Regions from separate parts of the Treponema sp. B152 genome, predicted to be linked through region 2. Evidence: riboswitches for the same ligand, from Rfam matches in the RefSeq annotation. Region 2 holds a riboswitch; each other region holds the start of a gene.
The links. Region 2 has a riboswitch for cobalamin ahead of HYB91_RS09180 (ABC transporter substrate-binding protein). Riboswitches for the same ligand answer to the same signal wherever they lie in the genome.
Positions count from the first base shown of each region.

Region 1: it holds a riboswitch for cobalamin, as region 2 does, so the genes downstream of both, HYB91_RS08085 (Glu/Leu/Phe/Val family dehydrogenase) here and HYB91_RS09180 (ABC transporter substrate-binding protein) in region 2, are expected to answer to the same signal.
Region 3: it holds a riboswitch for cobalamin, as region 2 does, so the genes downstream of both, HYB91_RS03305 (DUF4198 domain-containing protein) here and HYB91_RS09180 (ABC transporter substrate-binding protein) in region 2, are expected to answer to the same signal.

Region 1 covers NZ_CP058668.1:1,739,089-1,744,953, forward strand. The annotation lists gene HYB91_RS08070 (NAD(P)-dependent oxidoreductase) at 1-37, opposite strand, end outside; gene HYB91_RS08075 (formate/nitrite transporter family protein) at 92-928, opposite strand; gene HYB91_RS08080 (Rpn family recombination-promoting nuclease/putative transposase) at 970-1,836, opposite strand; cobalamin riboswitch at 2,029-2,217, shown strand; gene HYB91_RS08085 (Glu/Leu/Phe/Val family dehydrogenase) at 2,525-3,766, shown strand; gene HYB91_RS08090 (MGH1-like glycoside hydrolase domain-containing protein) at 3,777-5,210, opposite strand; gene HYB91_RS08095 (hypothetical protein) at 5,331-5,865, opposite strand, start outside.
Region 2 covers NZ_CP058668.1:1,962,727-1,968,591, reverse strand. The annotation lists gene HYB91_RS09185 (FecCD family ABC transporter permease) at 1-731, opposite strand, end outside; gene HYB91_RS09180 (ABC transporter substrate-binding protein) at 733-1,728, opposite strand; cobalamin riboswitch at 1,890-2,071, opposite strand; gene prcB (dentilisin complex subunit PrcB) at 2,181-2,786, shown strand; gene prcA (dentilisin complex subunit PrcA) at 2,822-4,720, shown strand; gene prtP (dentilisin complex serine proteinase subunit PrtP) at 4,734-5,865, shown strand, end outside.
Region 3 covers NZ_CP058668.1:742,162-748,026, forward strand. The annotation lists gene feoB (ferrous iron transport protein B) at 1-568, shown strand, start outside; gene HYB91_RS03295 (hypothetical protein) at 656-1,198, shown strand; gene HYB91_RS03300 (DUF4198 domain-containing protein) at 1,208-2,221, shown strand; cobalamin riboswitch at 2,301-2,505, shown strand; gene HYB91_RS03305 (DUF4198 domain-containing protein) at 2,828-3,646, shown strand; gene HYB91_RS03310 (hypothetical protein) at 3,657-3,842, shown strand; gene HYB91_RS03315 (ZinT/AdcA family metal-binding protein) at 3,930-5,141, shown strand; gene HYB91_RS03320 (ZinT/AdcA family metal-binding protein) at 5,231-5,865, shown strand, end outside.

The DNA of each region.
Region 1 (5,865 bases), 220 kb from region 2:
GGCCTATAAAGCCTACATCACAATTTTCAACCTTCATGATTTAAATTCTCCTTATAAAAATCTTTTGCAGGAAGCAGCAGCTTCCGAAAAGTTATTTTTTCTTGTAACAAATCCAATAAAACATTCCGACAAAAAATGCTCCGCCTATTATGTTTCCGAGGGTAACGGGCATTAAATTCTTTATAAAAAATGCAGCCCAATTTATATTTGAAAGAGCCTCGGCGGAAAGGCCGGAAGTGGAAGCATAAGCCGGAACGCTTTTCGAGAAAATCCCTGCGGGGATATAGTACATGTTTGCAACACTGTGCTCAAACCCGGAAGTTATAAAAAGCCAAATCGGAAAAAAAGCGGCAAGCATCTTTCCGGTCATGTCCTTAGCACCATAGCAAAGCCAGACTGCAAGACAGACCAGCCAATTACACATGATGCCTAAAAAAACAGCCTGCACAAAAGAAAAGGAAACCTTGCCGTAAGCAATTTTTATCGTAATCCCACCCAAAAGGCTCGCATCGCTTGAAAGCTGTCCGCTTTGTACAATCAAAAAAGCAATAAAAACAGAACCTATAAGGTTCCCGATATAAACGGCAAGCCAGTTTTTAAGCATTGCAGTAAGGCTCACCTTTTTTTCTAAAACAGCTGCAATTATCAGGTTGTTGCCTGTAAAAAGCTCGGCTCCGGCAAGGAGTACCAAGATAAGGCCTACAGGAAAGATAAGCCCTGCAACGAATTTTCCAAGGCCGTAAGTTTCAGGCTTGGCAAAAAGTCCGAAAGCAGCCATATTGGAGCCTTCCGAAGCAAAGGCAATAAAAACCCCTGCCAAGAATCCTAAACAAAGCAGCTTCCACACCGGAGTTGAAGCCTTTGCAATACCCTTTTGCACCGTAACTTCCAAAATCTCGGCCGGATCACAATACATTTTTTCAGACATACACGCCTCCTTAATACCGCTATGCAGATTTTATTATTAATTTATAGTTTCTCGATTTCTTCACAGCTTAAACCTGTAGCTTTTGCGATTGCTTCTACGGCAAACCCCATTTCAGCTAAATTTTTAGCAGTTTCCAGTTTATTTTGGTAAACGCCCTGAGATATTCCCTCAGCAAAGGCTATTTCCCGTTCTTCAGCACGCTGCACAGCTATATCTGTTTCATAATCATATTCGGCTAGTAACATATTCAATACCTCCTTAGTCTTGCGTTTTAAATAATCACGCAATATATCATTTGCTATACATTCTTCAATCGCTTTTTGAAAACCGTTTTGAGGATCTGTTTTTTTCCATCTTCGTACCGTTTCTACAAATATTGTGTACTCATACATCGTTTTGCAGTTTTTAAGCAAGGGATGGTGATTTTGCTGATTTATGTTTATTATCTTAACGGTCAACTCAAGATTAGGTTTTACCGTCTTTTCTATAAAAGCATCTGATAGTTTTAATGTTTTATCGGAAGGATAGGTTTCATCCCCATTATAAAATACATAAAATTCGGGCGTCGGAATGTTTAAGAGTTTACGGCTGTATTTTTCTTTTGATTCAAATAGAGTTTCATAAAGGCGGCTTATGTATTCAAGGCAGCGTAAAGGCATATTTGGGTTTATAGTGGATTGATGCTCTACCAGCACTATGATTTTGTTATCAATAAGATATGACACATCATTATAGAATGTCATATAAAGGACCTGATCAAGCCTTACATTTTTCAGCTGTGCTGCAGCCGTAAGTTTGGTGCCGTGTAATGCATTATAAAGAGACAAAAAATTCTCTTTCGCCTTTTCATCTTCACTGAACAAATCAACAAAAACCGAATCCTTGTATTTTCTGTTTGAAATACTCATATCACACCTCTTTTTAATTGGTAATGAAATTACAAATTATCCACTACCAATTAACTCTCAATCCCCTTTACAAATCAAGTATATCATAGAACAGTAGATTTTTCAATTGTCATAGTGTTGAATCTAGTTTGGATTGGAGTACCGATTTTGATATCTTGACTTATTTTTTATAAAAGTATAGAATTATGTTTAAATAACGGTTTCGGTCTTGGTGCTCCTTTTAACTTAAGGAGTGAAAAGGGAATCAGGTGCAAGTCCTGAGCAGTCCGGCTGACGTAAGTGAGAGAGTTGTTTTTCAAAATGCCACTGGTTTATTCCGGGAAGGCGAAAATCAATGATGACCTCCGAGCCGTAAGACCTGCCAATGACTATGAGGGTAAAATACAAGTTTTACCCGTGCCGCACTCTGCTTGGACTCATGAGATGCAGCAAAATTTATCGTGTTAATCATATTTATTTCCTCTATTGCTCCTTGGGCTGTTTGAAGATTTTGTCAAGTTTTCTTCGTTTAGCCTTGAGTACATCCGATTGATACCCTTGGGTGTACATTTTGAGGAAACCTAAATCCCTTTGCGGACCGAAATCGTTTTTCTTTATTTAAATCAAAATTCAAATTTTCCCCCTGATAACTTTCAAAAATAAGGCTTTTAATGTATAATCATCATAAATTATTTTTAAGAAGGATTTTATGGCGAGTACATACGAAAAACTTTTAAGTACAATAACGGAAGCTGCACATACGGCTAATCTGTCAGAAGACGATTACATATCCCTTTTAAGCCCTGAACGAGAGATGCATGTTTCAATACCCGTAAAAATGGATAACGGAAAAATCAAGGTCTTTAGCGGATACAGGGTTCAACATTCTACATTAAGAGGCCCGGCAAAGGGGGGAATAAGATTTCACCAAGATGTAAACATCGATGAAGTACGATCCCTTTCTGCATGGATGACCTTTAAGTGTGCTGTTGCCGACATTCCCTATGGAGGCGGAAAAGGAGGCATTTGCGTAAATCCTTCAAAGCTTTCCCAAACGGAGCTTGAGAAGCTGACAAGAGGCTACACAAGGCGGATTGCATCTTTTATAGGCCCTAAGATAGATATACCTGCCCCGGATGTCGGAACAAATGCAAAGGTGATGGCTTGGATAGCGGACAGCTACAGTGAATATGCCGGAGAATTTAGCCCCGCGGTTGTTACGGGAAAACCTCTTCCTCTCGGCGGATCTAAAGGACGAGTAGAGGCCACAGGCCGCGGAGTTCTTTTTGCAACAAGGGAAATTTTAAAGAAACTCAATAAAACCTTAAAAGACCAAAGTGTAGTTATTCAAGGGCTTGGAAATGTCGGCGGCGTTACTGCAGATCTTTTTTATAAAGACGGAGCCAAGATAATTGCAATAAGCGATACAAGCAGTGCAATATACAATGAAAAAGGCTTAAATATTCCTCAAATACTCAAACATAAAAAAGAAGGAAAAAAACTCAATTCTTGTGAAGGCGATTTTAAAAGGCTAACCAATGAAGAGCTATTGGAGCTTAAAGCCGATATTTTAATTCCGGCGGCCCTCGAAAATCAAATTACCGAAAAAAATGCATCAAATATTAAGGCCTCTATAATCATCGAAGCAGCAAACGGCCCCGTCACCCCTGAAGCCGATCAAATCCTCGAAAAAAAGAATATTATAACTGTGCCCGATGTTCTTGCCAACTCGGGAGGTGTAATTGTTTCATACTTTGAATGGGTACAAAACCTGCAAGGTTTTTATTGGACGGAAGAAGAAGTCAACAAACGCCTTGAAGATAAGATGATTGAAGCCTTCAAACTGGTATGGGACGTAAAAGAAGCCTATAAGGTCAGCATGAGAAAGGCAGCCTATATTAAGGCCTTAAAAGAACTTGTAGAAACTCAAAAAGTTAAGGGAATTAACTAAACCGGCCCTTTTAAAGTTTGTCTATCAGCATCGAACACTTACCCGACGGAATCGGCAAGGTCTTCTTCTTTTCGTTTAGGATATTTATGGTAAAATAATAGAGCTTTTCGCTTTCCATGTGAATTTCCCAGCCCCTCTGGCTTTTGGACGAAAGAATGGTTATAAGGTTCCTTTTAAGGCTTAAATTTTCGATACCCATAACTTCAAGATTGGGGACAGTCCAATTTACCGTTTTGCGCGGAAGACTTATCGAAAGCCCTATAACGTTTTCTATCATCAGGCTGATTGTAGAAAGACCTACACCCAAAAGGTATTGTTTACGCGGAAAAGCAGGTTTTCCCTTCCATTGGGCAGGACCTTCTTTGACAGGAGAATAGGCCTCCCATAAAAAGCCCTGTTTTTTTGAATTGCCTGCGGGCGAAAGGGTTTCAAGCACATAGTAAAGGTGCCTTATAACGCACTCTCTTGCTATCTCCCAGCGGTTATATTTTTCCAAACCCTTTACGACAACAAAGTTCAAAATAGGAAAGACACTGCCGCATGCACCGTTTCCGTTTTCGTCATATTCAGGCTCATCGGCTGCAAGACTGGGAAAAGGATGATCAACCCCGAAAGTCTTAGGATTGGATAGGTGTTCTACCAGAAGGGCGGCCTTATCCTCATTTGGAATCTCGGCAAGCATCGGCCAAAAACCGGCAAGGGTTTTCTTCTTTATCTGCTTACCCTCAGCATCGAGATCATAATAAAAACCGTCTTCTTCATTCCACATCATGGAGTTGATTCTGGTTTTTACAGTAAAATACAACCTCTTATACTGAAAGTCTATTTCTTTGTCGTTTAGTATATCGCCCAAGGCAGACATATAAAGGGCATTTACGGCAAGAGCCGAATTAAAATCGGTCAAAAAAACGGACTCTTTTCGGGGCGTATTAGGCATATTTACTGTTTCAAGAGGACTTTTATAGAGACCGTTATCCGACTTAAACATTTTGTCAATCCAGTCCATGTATTTAATCAAAACAGGCATAATATCCTTTACACGCTTTTTGTTTCCCGTCTTATGATAAATATTGTACTCAGCCCATGCAAATAGGGGCATCCCCAGCCCTTCCGGATTATCCCTTTTTAAAACAGGTTCCTTTGTATCAAAATCATATCTATTACGTATGGCTCCGTTTTCTTCCTGCCTGTCATAAAAAAAGTCAAGAGCAGAATTCGGTGTATAATTCTTATTAGAATAAACAAAGAAAAAAGAAGAAAATATAGTTTCATATTGATTCAAAAAATTGCCGTCCGATTCGGGATAAATAAAAAAGCCCTCGGTACCCTGTTTGCCGTCGCCCGCCGAATGCCAAAAATCATGAACCCAAGCCCATGTTCTATCGTAAATGTCCACGAAATCTTGATCGTAAAAATGAACACGCGGAAAATCTCTTTTATTCACCTTAACTCCTTATTTTTTGTGCAAGACAATATATAGTATATCATATTTTTTCAAAAAAGGGTAGTTTTTTAGCAATATTTATAAAAAAAGTTTTGAATCTGAAAAAAGGCTTTCGTTTTATTAATTACCGGCACCGGAAGTTTCTTCTTTTTCCTCGGCAGAACCTGAATTTTCGGCTGAAGTACCATCCTCAGTGTCGGTTCCGCTTTCAGCACCCTCTTGGACAACAGGCACCACAGGAACAGGTTCAGGCGGGCGGCCCAAAAAGAGAACTATATCTTCATCATCCTTTTTATGCTTCATTTTTAACAAAAGAGTACGGGTTCTTTCATCATAAACATAGCCTGAAGAATTATAAATCTCAAATCTGGGATCCGTTCTAAAATCGATTTCATGGATTTGTATTCTATAAAATGGACGGATTCCCCTTATAATCATGTAATGGGTATCTCCCGTCTTAGCCGAAATTCTAAAACTGAATGTTTTTGCATCGTTTTTAAGCACATTTATATCGCGTGCAGATGTCCAAGCCCAAATACCGGGCTCAGCCTTTAAAGCCAAAGACTCTTCATGCGGATAATATGGATTATCCTTAATAGCAGCAGCATACAGTTTTTCGGCATGGAGAATTAGGGCATCATTGGCCATAAGCCCT
Region 2 (5,865 bases):
GATACGCTGTCTCCGAGGAGCATCAGGTTAAGGGTACGGTATTGCGTCATAAAAAAGAAGATTCCTAAAAATATCACTCCTGCAAGGAGTCCTAGGTTTTCCCACTTTGCTCCGCCGAAGCCTCCCATAAGCCAAAAGGTAATGCTTCTTATAGCTTCCCGGTTTTTTGTAGTAAAGACTATAAACGAAGAAAAGGCTGAAAAAATCGTGCTTATGGCAATACCTGCCATAAGTAATTTTGCGGAATTGGCTCTGCCTTTTATGTTGGCGGCATTTATTACGATTAAGGCTGTTCCAAAGGCTGAAAAGCAGGCGCACAGGCCCACATAATTAGGCCCCAGTTTCGCACCCACGCCCAAAGCGATTGCAAGGGTTGCCCCGAGAGAAGCTCCCGACGAAATGCCCAATATATAAGGGTCTGCCAATGAGTTTTGTACTATTGCCTGCATGACAACTCCGGTTACGGCTAAGCCCATTCCGGTAAGACAGGCTAAAAGTATCCTAGGCATACGGACAATCCAAACTATGTCGATAGCCGACTTTTTAATTCCTTCAAGGCTTCCGGCACCTAAGATTTTAAATTGAGCGATTTTTAAGATTTCGGCGGGAGCTATGCGTACGGCTCCGAATCCTACCGATAGAACTATGGAAATTAAAAGTCCCGCCAAAAGAAAAAGAAGTGCTGAAGATAGAAAAACTATTTTCAGCACCTTGTTTTTATTGTTTTGCATATTATAGGTCAGGATATAAACCTGAGATAATTGTCTTTATTCCGTCATAGGTTCTTATGCCGCTGGCATAAACTTCGCTTAAATTAATCGGAAAAACTTTTTTGTTTTGAAGTGCTGCTATGCTTTGTAAAGCATTATCTTTTGTGAGCATTTCTATAGATTGGTCTTTTTCAATATAGTCGCCGAAGTAAACCGTAAAGATAACATCGGGATTAAGCTCGATTAATTCTTCCTTGCCTATTCCTTTTTTATCCTTACCTACAAGATCGGCACCGACCTGCATTGCAATTTGCCCGCCGATAGTTCTTTCCCCATAAACACGGTACTGGCCTTCTTTTTCTACTTCAATTATTATGGCCTTTACCTTTGTTTTGCCTTCGACGTGTTTTTTTGCTGCGGCAATTTCAGTTTTCATCTTATCGACAATTTCTTGAGCCTTGTCTTCTACATTGAAAATTTTACCTATATTTAGAATATCCTGATATTCGTTTTCGAGAGCATCTTCTTTTTTTAAACCTGAGTTTTGCCAAATATAGGTTTTTGTACCTCTGTCATGCCAGAATTTTACGTCTCCATAACGCTTTTCACCGAATAATGATGTCCATGCAAAAATAAAATCCGGTTCCATGTCGATAATTTCTTCTTTCTCAGGACGCTTATCGCGATAGTTTACTTTGCTGAAAGCTTCTTTAAACTCGTCTTTAACCGGATCATCAAGTCCGACTGCAAGAATAAGCTTATCGGAAAGACCGAGAGCGAGCATTGTTTCGATAGGGCTTTGGTAAAAGGCTGCAACCTTTTCCGGGGCTTTTTCAAATGTAAGGTCTACAGGTTCCCCCGCATAATTATATGTAGTAATTGTTACAGGATAATGGGCTCCTTCCGTTTTAGGCATTGTTTTGCCCGAATTTTGTGATTGATCTTCCTTAGGACTGCATCCTAAAAAAACTGAAACTGCCAATAATAGCAGCATTGAGTGAAAAAAAATCTTTTTCATATCTTCCCCCAAAATAGTGTGTTTATTTTACGCCTTCAAACTAAAAGGTATAAGTTTATGCAGCGGGTACAAAGATACTTTTGGGATCTTATTAAGTTATAGAGAAAACAAAGATGTTATAAGTTCCTTAAGTGTCCCGTACTTTATCGCTCGTAAAGCACAAGGCTTAGTCCTTTACAGGCAGGTATTCTGACTTCGAGCTTCATCATCTTTTTAAGCCTTCCCCGATTTCCCGAGTGACATATTTTAAAAAGACTATTCTCTTACAGCGGCGGGACCGTGACGGAATTACACCGTGCTTCCCTTTTAACCGAATCTCGGCACCTGTATGGTTTGAAAATTGTGAAGTAATTCTAAAACTTTTGTAAATTAATGTCAAGCCGGCATTTTTTTTGTTTTTTTTCGAAAATTTACAAAATTTATAAAAATAAGTCTTGCTAAATCCAATTAATATGATATACTTAAGTACTATGAGGTTTTGTGTAATTTTATTATTTATCTGTTGTGTAACTTTTTTAGGTTGTAAAACGCTTCCTAAACAACCCGCCGGGGAATTCCATTCCGTGCCTGATGACAAAGTCCCTACTGTGCCTGATAAAGGGGCGGAAGGAAATCTGGGTTCTTCTTTTAAAAATCCTGAAATTTTGAGCAGTCCGCCGGAGTCTATGCAGGCTGCTTATGAAATTTTGACTCAAGGGAATAATTTTAAAACCGGTTTACCATCTATTGTCAAAAGCCAAGAAGATTTGCAGACCCTTTATTCCGTTTTGTATGGAAATTCCTTAAAAGCACCGGTGATAGATTTTTCGAAGAAAGCGGTTGTTATTGCTGCCGCAGGACCTTTTAATACGGGCGGATATTCCATTGTGCCTGTTTCTGCAATAAAGACAGGGAAGATCATCAATTTGGTTTTTGAGGTAAAAAGTCCCGGACCTAAGGATATGGTTACGCAGGCTTTTACCCGCCCTTATGTAATAGTTTCGGTAGATGCCGAACCGGATACCGAGATTTTTATTGAAATCAATGGGGATGCTAAAAACGGCAAATTAGATTTTTAAAATCTATAATTTAATAAATTTATAGGAGGACGAGTATGTCAAAAAAAAGATGGAACGCTGCGGCGTTATGGTGTATCCTTTTATTGGCGTTTTTATTCGGTTCTTGTCCGCAGCAAAAGTCGGCAAGTGAACCCGAAAAGGATCCGTATCCCATTCCGGCTGATGCCGTGAGTGTTGAAATTACCGTTTCGGATTCGGTAAGCGGCACTGTAGTGGATGGAACAAAGCTGGTAGTTTTTGATTCTGATGGCAAACAGGTTACTAATCAGCTTACTGTCAGGAAAGGAAAAGTTACTGCAAAGGTAAGCCCTAAAAAGAAGTATGACTTTGTTCTTTTAGGCAAAAAAGGTACATGGGCGGGCTCTAGGCTGCAGGACTATTATGTACCCGAAGAGGGCCTCAAAGGAGTTATGATGCTCCAATTTGCGCACGGGCAAATAACAAGAGATGTTACCCCCCCCCATATCGACAAGGTAACAATTGAAAATGCATCCGGTGTTGATATAACGGACAATTATGACATCGGAAACGCTGAAAAAAAAGTTTATGTAGAATTCACCTCTAAAGTGGGTGCAGTGGAAGATGTTGCGTGGAACGGTTTCGGTGCAAAACTCGGTTTCGGTATGATGCCGACAAGTTATGAAGGTATTGATGGGGTTTACACTCCCGATAATACTCCCGGTGACGGTATTTTTACATCGAAATACGTTTTTGATATAGAACATGCGGCAATGCCTGACGACAAAACAGAGCTTATAATAGTAGGCTACGACGTTGCAAACAACAGGGTCGAAAAACGCATCCCCGTAAAATTCAGTAAAACCTCGGCAGCAGCTCCCCTTTCGAATGCTAAATTTGGAAGTGCTTTTATGATAATAGAAAGGGTTCCCTTTACAAACAATACATTCTCAACCGAACCCGGACAGGGACTTGTGCAGTTAGACAGCGGACACGAAGTGATGCCGCAGGCTTTAAACCCCGTTGAAGGACACAATTCTTCATATATGGCGGTCTTCGTCTTCGGCGTTGTAGATAAAACCACTCCGACTACTTCCGTTCCTATTATGGGCTTTGATGTATTCCGAAAAGAAAAGGGCAGCACCGATACCCCTAAATTTGTAAGCAGAACTCACTACGATGAGCCTAAAACCGAAACAAACCCCGGCTGGGGCGCACATCAAGGTTTTGATACATCTTCAGAACTTGAAGAAGGTAAAGAGTACGTGTATACAATTAAAGCGTTTACTGCAACGGATACACTTGAGTCTCCCGTATTTACGGGCAAGGTTATGGAAGCCTTCACCTATTCCCTTAAAGCTCCTGAAAACCGTAAAAAGATTTCGGCGGCCGATGCTGCAAACATGTCGTATTCGTGCACAATAAGCAATAAAAAGCTGCTGACCAAGGAAGAAGCCGATTGGTGCGACTTAGGCCTATTGATCCTCGACGGACAGGGACAACCTGTTTTCGGTTCAAAATTCCGCTATGTCTTTGATGGTGTTACTGTCGGTATAGGCGGTGCTAATACTACTACCGGCCCCGATTTACTGATTGATACTATAGGGTTCGGTTCAGGTGTTAAGCGCTTTTCATATAAAAAGCAGCTCGCAACACCATTGCAGACCTATTACAATATCAACAAACTTGAAGACCTTATAACCGTTGACTCTTCCACAGGCATTATCACAATTACCGATAAATTTGTAAAGATAGCACAATTTAACGTAGCTGCCGGTACCCCGATGGAATACCAATCGGGTGTAAACTATCAGTGGGATATTCAGGACTGGGGAAAGAGTGCGATCAGTTTAAGAGATGACAGGGCTCTTAGGATTGTTAAAATGTATGATTCAAATCAATCTCGCACAATGGGAAATAACAGCTCAAGCGGCTCCAACGCCGTAAACGGCAGATTTACCTTTGTAATTGAATAAGGAGGTCTTTAAGATGAAGAAAAAAATATTATTCTTTTTAATGACAATAGTTTTGATTGTTTCTTCCTGTAATTTCGGTATGAATACTGCCGTTATCGGTAATAAAGATAATGGAGCAGTTTTAAACGGGTATACGGGAGGATTAGGAAATTCATCGTCGGTTGAATTACCGAATGGTGCAAATTATAAGCCCGACGACAAGGATATAGTTGACGGTTATTTTATCGTTAAGACAAAAGACGGCTTTGACAAGACTCTTTTTGAAAAAAAAGGTTTTATTGTTAAAGGAAAGATTTCCCTTACAGATACGGGTTTTACTTACTGGTATCTTAATAAGGAAGGAAATAATAAAAAGAATCTACTGCGCGCGGCTTCGATAGAGGGAGTTCTTTCGGTAGAACACGATTATAAGGTTGTAGAACCGGACGGAAGCAAGGCTCCGAATCAAAACGATGGCCCTGTAGACCCTTTCAATGCAGAAACTTACGATCTAACAAAAGGAAATTATTTGGACGACCCTGAGGCAAATAATGCCGATTACGGGCTTTCGATAACCGAGGCACTGAAAGCCTACAGTGAAATAGGTTACGGTACCGAGACTGTTGTTGCAGGCATCATCGACACCGGCATTAATATGAAGCATAAAGATTTTAAAGATGAAAATGGGGATTCGATAGTGCTGTATGCGAAATCCTGTGTTACTGCAGAAAACGGTACCGCCATCACCCCAGGTCATCCGTTTACCGAAATTCCTATCGGACTAAACTGGGATAAGGGAGCGCACGGTACGCACTGTTCTGGTACTATCGCTGCCCGCGGCAATAATAATATCGGTATCGCCGGTGTCGCATGGAAAAACACAAAGCTTATTTCGTACCAATCGCTCAATGCCGGTTTAAATGGCCAATTCGGTGGAGACACATGGTCGGTTTACGGCGCCCTGCTCGATCTTACAAACATTGTTGAGATTTTGCGTAAAGCTAAGGCTGATAGAAGTCCGGCGGAGATTGCTGCTTTGCCCAGCTATCTGCAAACTACCGATTTTCAAATTACCCAAAAAACGGTTCCCGTAAACATGAGCTTGGGAGGCTCTTACGGCTCCGAATTTGCATTTGCGGTTTTAACCAATGCAGTAAAACACAATA
Region 3 (5,865 bases), 1.2 Mb from region 2:
TTGGCAAAAGCTGAATCCTTACTTCTTCGCCCTTGTCAGAACCGGAAAAGTGAAAATTTCAGGCACAGCTGTAATCGATTCCGAAGCCGCTGCCGCTGCAAAGGCTATACGCCCTGCAAGTGCAGACCTAAAGCTTATCTCAGTACAATTGCGTAAAGAAACTTTGGAGAACTCCGTTTTGGGATATTTGGGAAAGGCAATGGAACCCGTTACAAAATATGCGGGCTTCGATTGGAAGGTAAATATCGCAATTCTAGGTTCCTTTGCCGCAAAGGAAGCTCTTGTTTCGACCTTGGGTACCATTTACAGTGTTGAGTCTTCAAGCGAGGATTCGGGTAAAGTTTTGGAAGCCCGTATTCAGGATAAGGAAACGGGATTGACCCCATTAGACGGTCTTACCATTATGATTTTGATAGCCCTCTTTCCACCCTGTATTGCTACCGTTATGGCAACAAAGACCGAGACACAGAGTGTGGGTTGGACACTGTTCAGTGTTATGTATCCCGTGGTCTTGAGTTCGTTGGTTGCCGTCCTGGTTTTCCAGCTGGGAAGACTGTTCGGCTTTTGATTGTAAGAGAAATTTAAGGAAAGCCTCTAAAAGACTGAAGCTTTTAGAGGTTCACATTTAGGATTATAAATTTATGGGAGTTTATAGATGAAAAAAATATTTATCGTATTTGTTTTAATGATGTGTTCTATTATGCTTTTTGCACATTCGCCCCTTTTGACCGTTGAAGATAACGGAGACGGAACTATCTATGTTCAAGGCGGATTTTCAAATGGAGCTTCGGCTGCCGGTGTTAAACTTTATCTTACCGATAAGGCTTCAGGGCAAAAAATCTGGGAAGGAGAATTCCCCGATGTAGGCGAACTCAACCTGCCTATCCCGAATGTTCCTTATACTGTAACCTTTGATGCAGGGCCGGGCCATATTATCGTAAAAGACGGTCCCGAACCCGAAGGCGGTTTCGGCAGTCAGGCTGCTTCTTCTGAAGCCGCAGGAGAAAACGAGTCAGCCGGAGATGCTGCTCAGGCTCAAAAGCCCGTTGCTGTCTCCGGTTCTGCAGGTTGGGTGCCTATGGATACCGTTTCGGCAATGCCTAGTGTCGGTCCTTCGTTTACGGCAATCTTGGCCCTTGTACTTGCCGTAATAAATTCGATACTGATTGTCTTCCTCTTTAAAAAACAAAAAAGGTAGGTGTAAAAAGTGAAAAAGCTATTTTTTTCCGTATTGCTATGCTGGACGGCTTTGAGCCTTTTTGCTCACTTTCAAATTATTTATACTCCGGCTTCAATAATCGAAGCTTCAAATAACAAGGTAGATTTTATAATTTCTTTTACCCATCCCTTTGATTCAGGCCTTACTATGGACATAGGTAAAAATGAAGCAGGCGAAATAAAAGGATTAAAGGAATTTTATTCCATCCATAAAGAAAACAAGACCGACTTAATGCCCTTTTTAAAAAAGGGGGAATTTGAATCTGCGGAAAACAAGGCCTTTGCATATACCTTTGAATTTGATAAAGAGGCAGGTTTTAGGGGAGGCGGAGACTGGGTCTTGGTTGCCGTTCCTCATCCGTATTTTGAAGCAGCCGATGACGGATATATTCAGCAGATAACTAAGGTCTTTATCAACAAGGCCGGACTTTCGACCGATTGGCAGTCAAGGGTTGCCGAAGGTTATCCCGAAATTTTGCCTTTGGTAAAGCCCTACGATATTTGGGAGGGCGGTGTGATCCGTGCCCTTGTTTTGGACTCCGATGGAAAACCCGTGCCTTATGCTCAGGTTGAATTTGAAAACATGAACTACGATGTGGATATGGCAAACAAGAAATTTACCGGAGAACCTAAGCTGCAAAAAGCGGGCGCCGGAATGATAATGGCCGATAATACCGGCGTTTTCGAGTTTATTCCTCCTTGTCCGGGATATTGGGGCTTTGCCGCCCTTAGAGTAGGGAAGGAAAAGGAATTCGGAGGAAAAGAACTTTCTCAAGATGCCGTTATTTGGTTTGAGGTCAGCAAGATTGAAGATGCGGCCGAACAGGCTGATAGCATAAAACAAGCCGATATATCTTCTTCTGACGGAGAGCCTTCTGAAAGAGCAAAACCCAAGGAAGGATTTTCGCCTGCGGCCCTGATAATAGTAATCTTGCTTTTTGTGGTTATGTTCGCTTGGCCTCCTATCTTTAAAAAGATTTCGGATAAGGCTGAAAATAAGTAGGATAGTAAATAAATAACAAATCCCCATTGGTGTCCCGTTGGGGGCTTGCTTTTTTTTTGGAAATATTTATAATTACCCGAAGGTTATAGACAAATAAGGTTCTTAAATTAATTTTTAAGATTAAAAGGGAAACCGGTGAAAAACCGGCACAGTCCCCGCTACTGTAATTGAGTTTGTTTATCATAATGCATCTATGTATTGGAAGCATAAGCCACTGTTAATATGGGAAGGCGATAAACTTTAAATCATAAGTCAGGAGACCTGCCTATTTGTATTACGAAATCCTTCGGAGGGAAGGAAAATCGGAAAACTCATTATTGTACAACTCTATTTTATTGTCAGCTTTTTCTATAAGCGGAGCTGATGTCTTGCGTTTTTCGTGTTTTCTTTATTTAATCTCCGATTTATTTTTAATTAAAAGTTTGCTGTTCCGTCTTTGGGGGCTTGCTTTTTTTTTAAGAATAAGATAGATTGTAAGTGCTGATTTACATTTGGATTTGAAAAAAAAGATTTTTCCGTGAGTTTAAAGCAAGACTTTTGGTCCTATCTTTTTTTGAACTTAAGATTATGAGTCTTTAGACTAAAATATTTGTAGGAGAGTTTTTTATGAAAAAGCGTACAGGAATAGTTTTATTTTTATTCTTGGTATCTATGGCTTCATTTGCACACTTCCAAATGATTTATACCCCGACCTCAAGAGTTGAAGGCAACTCTGTTGATTTTAAGATTGTTTTTACACATCCTGCAGAATCAGGACATGCAATGGATGTCGGTAAAAACGAGGCCGGAGAAATCAAAGGTTTTGAAAAATTCTTTTCCGTGCACAAGGAAAAGATTCAGGATCTTCTTCCCTCATTAAAGAAAACAGAGTTTACAACTTCAGAAAATACGGCTTCAGCCTATGACCTTACCTTAAATAAGGATAACGGTTTTAGAGGAGGCGGAGACTGGGCTCTTATTGCTGTTCCTCATCCTTACTATGAAGGTGCTGAAGATAAGTATATCCAGCAGATTACCAAGGTCTTTATCAATAAGGCAGGTCTTGATACGGACTGGAGTGCAAGATGTGCCGAAGGTTATCCCGAAATCATGCCATTGGTAAAGCCTTACGATGTTTGGGTAGGCGGACTTTTCAGAGGTACTGTTGTAGACTCAAAAGGCAAGCCTGTTCCCAATGCGGAAATTGAAGTTGAATATATCAACTTTGATGTAAACATGAAAAAAAGCAAATTTGAGAAGAAGGCAAAAACCAAAAATGCTGCTGCCGTTATTTTAGCAGATGAAAACGGAAACTTCTCCTTTGTCCCTCATAAGGCCGGATACTGGGGTTTTGCTGCCCTCGGTGCAGGTAATGTAAAAGAATTTGCCGGTAAAGAACTTTCACAGGATGCCGTACTTTGGATTGAAGCAGTGCCTGTAAAATAAGGATTGCCTTATGACATTGGGAATGGTTTTGACTATTTCGATAGTTGCAGGTGTGATTCTCTTACTCATCCGTAAATATTACAGGATATTTAAGGGTAAGGCTTCGGCCTGCAACTGCGGAGAAAAAAATATCAATCCTAAGAGCGGCTGCGGTTGCGGATGCTGCGGCTGTTCTGCGGAACATAAAAAAGGCTAGTTTCTTTTTACTTTAAGTCAAGAATTGTTTCTTGTTTAAATAAAAAGTTAGCTAATATAACTTATATTAACTTAAAGGAGTTTAATTATGGTTAATAAAAGAATGGGTGCAAAGATTGCACTTATACTGGTTACACTCGCAGTTATTTTTACTGCCTGTAAAACAATGCCTGCTGCAAAAGATAATAAGCTTGCAGCCGGAATGGAGTTGGCCGCCTGGAAGGGCGAGTGGGTTTCAGCAGATATCATAAAAAACAGCCCGTCTTTAAAAGCAGCTTATAAAAAAACAGCTGCAGATATGCGCTTTTATACACCAGAAGGCCTTGAAGCTGCTGCCTTGGACATGTACAAAACACCGGCGGTAAAGGCAAAGTTTGACGGTACAAACACTGTTCTTTTTACATATTTGGATAAAGACGGTAAAGAAATACAAATTTCAGTCAAATACAAGTACTTGGGACAAAAAGCTGACGGTGAGTATCCCGATTCTATGTGGGAGACTTTTGAGGCTGTAGAAGATAAGCTTGATAATGCAAACTTTAAGTATTTTATATCAATGCCTCCTCATGCTCATGGTGACGGACCAAAGCACTGGCATGCCCGTTTTGGAAGATACGGTATTGACAACCTTGTAACCGGTGCAGGAAGATGGCCTACGTACTATTCTTCATCTACACCTGAAGCTGAGCTTGTTAAGATGTTTGAATCTTCAATCCCGAATATGCCTAAATGGAATCCTGTTTCTCCCTTTGAATCCTATGCCAAGTACGGCAAATGGATCAACTCTTTATCTATTTTTGAAAATACAAGTAAAGAAGTTGAAGCTGCCTATGCAAAGGTTATAAAAGAATTTGCAGGCAAAAATCCCAATGGCGGAGATTTTACAAAGGCTGAAATTATTGCCGAATTACAAAAAGGAAATAAATCCGTTAAAGATTATTCCCACATGGAATTTATTGTAAAAGACGGAAAAAATGAACTTGTTTTCTATAAAGGAAATAAAGAAATCTTTAGATCAAGCTATGTTCGTGTTGGTGCAAGTCCTTCAAAGCCGTATATGACGATGAAGGCTGAAAGAAAAGATGCCGGTATGTTTTCTTTGATTTCATTTGTAGTTGTACACGGTAAAGCTCCGATGCTGCATTTCCACTTGTGGTACGGTAATAACGAAAAAGAAATTGAAGAGTTTGAAGGAACACCTACTTGTTACAGGACAGCTCTTACAGACGCTGAAATTGCAGCAGCTGTAGAGAAATCTGCAAGAACTCTTTTAGAAAGATTAACAAAGGCTAAAAAATAATTTTTTTTGGGAACCTATTTTTAGGTTCCCAATTTTTATTAAGTTTATCAATATTTGATAATACCTTATTTTGACATAAGGAGGTTACTATGTCTACGAAAAATTTCGGTGCAAAACTTGTATTAGTTTTGATGGTTCTTGCGGTTACTTTTACTGCATGTAAGTCGATGCCTAACACAATCGGAGGCATGAAAATTGAACCCGGTAAAGAACTTGCCGCATGGAAAGGTGAATGGGTTTCGCTGGATTCCGCAAAAAATGATCCTTCTTTAAATCCTGTATACAAAGAAGCGGCCGCCAAAATGGAAAACTATACCGTTGAAGGTTTCAAATTGGCTGTTGAAGGAATGTATAGAACATCATTTTCAAAGATAAAATTTGACGGAACAAACACTGTTGTGTTTACCGTAAAAGATGCTGATGGAAAAGAAAAAGAAATTTCTTCCGAGTATGTTTACAAGGGAAAGGTGCCTGTTATAGGTTATGACGGATATTACTGGGAAACTTTTGAAGCCGTAAAAAATGTACGCGGCCTTACTATGGCAAAATATATTATCTGTTTTCCTCCGCATCAAGATTCCGAAGGGGGGCTGCTCCATTGGCATGTAAGAACAGGCGGATCCGGTATTGACGCATTGGTAAAAGCAGATCCTATGTGGTGGCCTACCTATGTGTCTGCTTCAATGACAAAAGAAGAACTTGTAAAGAATTTTAAAGATACCAT